DNA from 2 places in the Tepidibacillus infernus genome. Region 2 is predicted to be linked to the other one. Evidence: a T-box and tRNA genes for the amino acid it is inferred to sense, from the RefSeq annotation. Region 2 holds a T-box; the other holds one or more tRNA genes.
The links. A T-box is a leader RNA that pairs with one kind of tRNA and senses whether it is charged. The one in region 2 lies ahead of metG (methionine--tRNA ligase), so its partner is inferred to be a tRNA-Met.
Positions count from the first base shown of each region.

Region 1: it encodes a tRNA-Met, which carries the amino acid that the T-box ahead of metG (methionine--tRNA ligase) is inferred to sense. The anticodon was not compared.

Region 1 covers NZ_JBLWFI010000001.1:1,190,855-1,194,269, forward strand. Annotated here, with positions in the region: gene TEPIDINF_RS06080 (NAD(P)H-dependent flavin oxidoreductase) at 1-529, opposite strand, end outside; gene TEPIDINF_RS06085 (hypothetical protein) at 783-932, opposite strand; gene TEPIDINF_RS06090 (hypothetical protein) at 1,209-1,355, opposite strand; tRNA gene TEPIDINF_RS06095 (tRNA-Val) at 1,578-1,653, opposite strand; tRNA gene TEPIDINF_RS06100 (tRNA-Leu) at 1,687-1,775, opposite strand; tRNA gene TEPIDINF_RS06105 (tRNA-Ile) at 1,788-1,863, opposite strand; tRNA gene TEPIDINF_RS06110 (tRNA-Asp) at 1,900-1,976, opposite strand; tRNA gene TEPIDINF_RS06115 (tRNA-Met) at 2,019-2,094, opposite strand; gene TEPIDINF_RS06120 (hypothetical protein) at 2,341-2,826, shown strand; gene thpR (RNA 2',3'-cyclic phosphodiesterase) at 2,880-3,415, opposite strand, start outside.
Region 2 covers NZ_JBLWFI010000001.1:2,426,464-2,429,878, reverse strand. Annotated here, with positions in the region: gene metG (methionine--tRNA ligase) at 1-1,742, opposite strand, end outside; T-box leader at 1,798-1,990, opposite strand; gene TEPIDINF_RS12175 (HD domain-containing protein) at 2,053-3,327, opposite strand.

The DNA of each region.
Region 1 (3,415 bases), 1.2 Mb from region 2:
ATTCATCAATGGAAAAACCCAAATGTCCACCTGCTTCAGGTCCTTCAACAATCATTAAATCAGGTAAATATTCATACCTTTTGTCCCATAGCTTCGTCATTAGATATGCTGCTTTTCCTGAAGAGACAATCGGTGCGATTTTCGTTTTTGTGCCTTTAATAAATTCAGGTAATTCCTTAGGTAACCCGGCTCCAGAAACAATAATGTCTATTTTTTCCTCTACCGCGGTTCTTACCATTTCCTTATAATGGTTCATGGCCACCATAAGGTTAACCCCTATAATGCCTTTGGGACTTAACTCCCGTGCCTTACTAATTTCTTTTCTTAGAGCTCTTATATTAGCAAGAAGAGCATTGTTTTCGAAATCTGGTTCATTAAAACCAATTTGCACCCCAGAAATGATCCCAATTCCTCCCTCATTTGCTACAGCTGAGGCTAACCTAGAACGAGAAACACCTACGCCCATTCCTCCTTGAATAATAGGTACTGACGCTATTAAATCTCCTAACGAGAGTGAAGGTAATTTCATAAAATCGACTCCTTGAATTTGTTTAATGATTATCATTGTTTGCATTATAACGTTTTAAACCTTTAAAGTAAATATTTCACTTGAATTAGTTAGTATAAGTTTGACAATTTTGGAGATTTCGTAAGCAAAAAAAAACCTTCCTATAATAGAAAGGTTTGTTTCCATATCTTTAATATCTCTTTCACTAGGTTGAATAGGTCTTTTATATGAACTCAGTATCTTACTGTATTATAAATAAAATAATTGCAAGTTCTTACTTTTTGGCTAGATAAAAATCCCAAACAGCTTCTTGTTCTTTTTTTGTTAAATACTCTTCAAAGCTCATCATTTTACCTTTATAGTTTACAACGTAATCTAATAAATCTTTTTGACGAGCTACCTCTTCCACTTTGTAGATTGCCATCCCAATCACCTCTTTTTTAATTTCAATCTCATTATACAACATTTTTTAGTCTATGATTGTGAAAATTATAACAAAAATATGAACATCGTTAAAGTTTAAATCTTTAGAAAAATCAATTAAATACTTTAATATCGGCTAATTTTATTAGATTTCCAGAATTTAATATCTAATAAAAATTTTATGACTATTTTATATGTGAAAACGATAACAATTTATTATTATGTATTACGGGATAGCAATAAAGAACAACAGCTACGTTTGTTTGTAGCTGTTAGTTTATCGACGATCACTTACTAATTTAACCACCCTTGTATATTTCCCCTTTTTTACCTCTTCAGGAGTTGCATCTTCATCTAGTGCATCCATCTCCATACTTGGTGCAATGGTAGGCTCCTTTTCTTTAGGACTGATTTTCTTATCCACGATGATTCATCTCCTTTTCTTTACCTTATGTTCATTATGCTCCATAAATTGGATTTCATTCTTTATATTGTCGCTATTATCATCCATTTACTTATCACCTCTGTACCCTTTCAGGAATAACATCTTGAAAGATGGTGGTCTAAAAAATCAAAAAAGGGTTTATATCCGACCATCAACTTTCCAAAATCTTTTATGGCCTTCAAACCCTTGATATATAAAGTATGGTGACCCCGACTGGGTTCGAACCAGCGACCCCCACCCTGTCAAGATGGTGCTCTCCCGGCTGAGCTACGGAGTCACATATATTCGACGTTGTTACACTCAATTTAGATGGTGCCGAGGACCGGACTTGAACCGGTACGGTAGTCACCTACCGCAGGATTTTAAGTCCTGTGCGTCTGCCAATTCCGCCACCCCGGCAGGACTTTTAAATGGTGGGCCCAACAGGACTCGAACCTGTGACCAATCGGTTATGAGCCGACCGCTCTACCAACTGAGCTATAGGCCCCTACTAATTTAACTTTAAACAAATACTTTTTTAAAATGGCGGAGCTGACGGGATTCGAACCCGCGGTCTCCTGCGTGACAGGCAGGCATGTTAGGCCTCTACACCACAGCTCCATAATATAAATGGGAATATTCGACGTAGTGCAAATAGTTTATTGGTTGCGGGGACAGGATTTGAACCTGCGACCTTCGGGTTATGAGCCCGACGAGCTACCAACTGCTCCACCCCGCGTCATTACATAATAAAATTAGCGACAAAAATTATTATATATGATTTATAACATTTATGCAACAATTTTTAAAAATAGTTTTATCCCTTAAACCTCTTGGTCTTTGGGACAAAAGTAATTTTACCTAGAGTACAATAATTTGTCAATAGTATTGTCACATATATTTAGTGAATTGGGTTTACAATAACATTGTCAGTGTATACATGAATACCATTGACTTGAACCATGGTTAAGGAGAGTGTTGCATTTTGGCCAAACAAATAAAAGACAGACAAATCGCTTATGTAAATAAAGAAACAAATCTGTTGGTGTCACAAATCGTAAGTGGAACTCAATCACTACTACAGCAGACTAAACAATTACAGAGCAATCCATCATTAGTTGTACCTATACAACAATCTCAACTTACGTCGTCCACTGCATCTAACAACATGCAAATGTCTCAACAAAATTTCAAAACGCAACAACTTGGGCGGGCACAACAACATACTAGCGTCCCTGAAATGCAGCATTTAGATCAAATGCTACAAAAATTTTATAACGAGATTGGTAAGATGGAAACCGAATACAACCAATTGAAATCAGCCAATATGAATCCTTTACATCTTCAGCAATTGATGCAACAAAAAGCAAATGCGCTCCAATCATTTAGTAATCAAATACAACAAACAATCAATCAGGTTCAATTATCAAGTCAAACGAATCAAATTTATGAATCAGGCCATGGTTTCTAAAAAGTTTTGGCTGTTGAAATTCATCAACAGCCTCTCATATTTTCATACAAAGCTCATTTCTCTCGTTCATTTAAAAACTCTTTAGTTAAAATAGGTTGATATTTTACCCCAGAAACCGTAAAAACTGACTGGTATAAAGTTAGAGAAGTTACTTGCCATACAGAAGACGTTAGTTTAAAATTTTCCTTTTTAAAGGGAACATTCACCTTTCTTGCTAATGTTACATGAGGAGTATACTTTGGCTTTGCATCGAATGTAATCTTTGTTTTTGTCAATGCTTCAACAAAATTTTGGTAAAGTTTGTTTAACATTTGCAAGTCCCCATGAACATCAGCCCATAAAATATTAGGCTTATTTTCGCTAGGAAAGGCACTTATATTCTTTAACTGTAATTGAAAAGGGGATACATTTTTTACAGCCTCATTTAATGCTTGGTCTAACGATTCCATCTCTTTTTCATCGACTTCCCCTAAAAAAAGAAGAGTAATATGCCAATTTTCTTCTGGTACCCATTTTCCCAATTGTAAGCTGTTGCGAATAATTGGCAATTGTTGTTTAAGTTCATTTTTTACATGTTCAGCTAGCTTAA
Region 2 (3,415 bases):
TCAATCACTTCTGCTACTCGTAATTCAACTTTAGAGAAATCATCAATTGTAATTTGATCTATTGTCGTATTTTCCATCTTGGTATCTTCTCCATTTGTGTTCGCTGATTGGTTTAATTTTTTTGCATTCTCTTCTGCTTGCTTTCGTGCAGCAGCCGTTGTTTCATCAATTGCTTTGATTTCTTCTTCCATATCAAGGCGTGGAAATAACGCTTCTTTTTTCTCTACTTTTGCTCCTGGATGAACGATACCCCAAGATTTAGTTAAATCCCAATTGGTTGACACAACATCCAAACCTAGTTGCTCCCATATTTTTTGAGGCGTTTTCGTCATAAAAGGCTGAATCAAGATAGAAGTAATACGAATACTTTCTACCAGTTGATATAAAACCGTCCCTAGCCGCCCTTTATTAGCCTCATCCTTTGCAAGTGACCAAGGCAAAGTTTCATCTATATATTTGTTCGTCCGATTGATGAGTTGCCATATCTGCTGTAAAGCCTGGCTAAAGAGCATCTGATCTAATGATTCCTCTACCTTTTGTGAGGTTTCCATCGCAGCTTGTTTTAGATCTTCATCCAGAGAGGTTAATGCTTCTGGAGTTGGGACAAACCCATCAAAGTATTTCTCTATCATCGCTACTGTCCTACTGACTAAGTTACCTAAATCATTAGCTAAATCCACATTTAAACGCTGAATGAAAATTTCTGGCGTAAATACTCCATCACTACCGAAAGCAATTTCTCGTAAAAGAAAATAACGAATACTATCTGAACCATAACGGTCAATTAGGAATTTTGGATCGATCACATTCCCTTTTGACTTTGACATTTTCCCATCTGGCATTAAAATCCATCCATGTCCAAATACTTTTTTAGGTAATGGTAAGTCTAATGCCATTAAAATAATTGGCCAATAAATGGTGTGGAATCGTAGAATGTCTTTCCCAATTAAATGAACATCTGCTGGCCAGTAGCGTTCAAATGTCTTTCGTTCTTCCGGATCATCGGATAAATAGCCGATAGCAGTAATATAGTTGGTTAAGGCATCAATCCAAACATAGATCACATGTTCCGGATTGTCCGGTACCTTTATTCCCCAATCAAACGTTGTCCTAGATATCGACAAGTCCTCTAAACCCGGTTTTAGGAAATTGTTAATCATTTCGTTTTTCCGTGATTCCGGTTGAATAAACTCTGGATGCTCTTCAATATATTGCAATAGCCGATCTTGATATTTTGACATTTTAAAGAAATAACTTTTCTCCTTCACTAGTTGCACAGGTCGATGACAATCAGGGCATAAATAGCCTTCGTCTGTTTTAACTAGTTGCCTTTCAGTCCAATATGCCTCATCAGGTACACAATAATATCCTTCATATTCTCCAAGATAGATGTCTCCATTTTCTAAAAGCTTTTTGAAAATCCTTTGTACCACTTTTTCATGACGTTCTTCCGTTGTCCTAATAAAATCATCATATGAGATATCAAGTTTTTGCCATAAATCTTGAATCCATTCTACAATTGGATTGATAAACTCAATTGGCTTTAAGCCTTCTTCCTCGGCTCTTTTTTGTAATTTTTGCCCATGTTCATCTGTTCCAGTTAAATAATACACATCATAGCCACGGAGCCTTTTATATCTAGCCATCGCATCAGCAGCAATCGTTGTATAAGCATTACCGATGTGTAATTTATTACTTGGATAATAAATCGGTGTCGTAATATAAAATGTTTTTTTACTCAAAGTCCTTCAACCCCTTTTTTGAAAAAACTGCTTTAAATAAAAAAACTCCTATCCAGCTTGGGACGGGAGTTTATACTCACGCGGTACCACCCAAATTCCTATGCATTAAGCATAGGCTCTTTTAAGTGTCATTCGACATAGTATCATTTCTCCAGGACCATCTTCATTCATCCCAACATACTGGTTCTCAGCCTTCCCAGCTCTCTGTGAAAGTGGTGATGAATTACTCATCCCTTCATTGATTTTCCTTATTTTTTTGTTATTATCGCTCATTATATCATTTTCTTTCCCAAAATATACATAATTCCATTCATCGTGTCAATAGTTGAAATTGGGATAAAATCGACTTCTCTTTTAACAAATCTTCCGGGAAAAAAATTTTATGTTCTGTTTTCCTTTTCCCTGTAATGACGGCAATAATATCTGATTTTGTCGAAATCTCAATGGTCTCTCCTTGTCGATTTAAAAGATATATTGGCGACATTTCTTTTTTATCGCCAGGTCGATAAATGTCATATGATAAGTCAGATGGTGAATCAAGTTCTAAATAGTAGGTAGGATCAATGTTATTTTTATGAAAAAATTCAAGGATAGCTTCTAGTTTAGATTGATCATTAGGGTTAAAATCTATGTATTGAAATAATCTTCGATGTAAAAACCGTTCTGTCAAGTCCGCTAGAATCTGATCCTTTTCTTGACTCCAAAAATAAAACAGAGTAAAAAACATAGGTTCATCTAGAATAAGATAATCATCAACATGAAGCTGTCCTTGGAATAATCGTACGATGGGAGGAAAGAGAGTTGAAAAGGTATATCCCTCTTCAAAAAGGTTTTTTGCCCTAAGGAAAATTTTTCTTAGTAGAATTTCCCCGCTTCTCGTTACCGGATGAAAATAAACTTGCCAGTACATCTGATATCTAGACATCAAATAATCTTCAACACTATGCATTCCGCTTTCTTTTACTACAAGTCTTCCTTGATATGGCCTAAGTACCCTTAAGATTCTCTCCAAATCATAAAACCCGTAATTAACTCCTGTATAATAGGCATCCCTTAATAAATAATCCATTCGATCCGCATCCAATTGACTCGAGATTAAATCCATCACAATAGGTTTCTCGTATTTTTTGTTAATGACATCAACTACACGAAAGGGAAATGTTGAATCAATTTGGCGAAGAAAAGAATTAATTTCAGTTTCACCTAAAATTAAACTTTTGGACCATTCCTCATGATTCGTGTTTAATACCTTTTCTATTGAATGGGAAAAAGGACCGTGGCCTACATCATGGAGTAGTGCCGCTACTAAAGAAATAAGTCTCTCCTCTTTTGGCCACTCTATATATTGGTTTCGTTCAAAACGAGAAATAATTTTCCGAGTGATTTCGTAGACACCTAACGAATGCGAAAACCGGCTATGTTCAGCTCCATGAAAAGTAAAGTAAGTAGTCCCTAGTTGGCGAATCCGACGTAATCTTTGAAATTCCTTTGTATCAATTAAATTCCATATTAAACGATCTTGAACATAGATGTACTGGTGGACTGGATCTTTAAATACTTTTTCTTCATCCATCCTCAAATCCATCACCTCTTTATTCATGATTAAGAAAATAACAAAAAATTTTACAAAAAATGCAAAAATGTATTGACTGTTTTGGCAATCCTTGGTATTC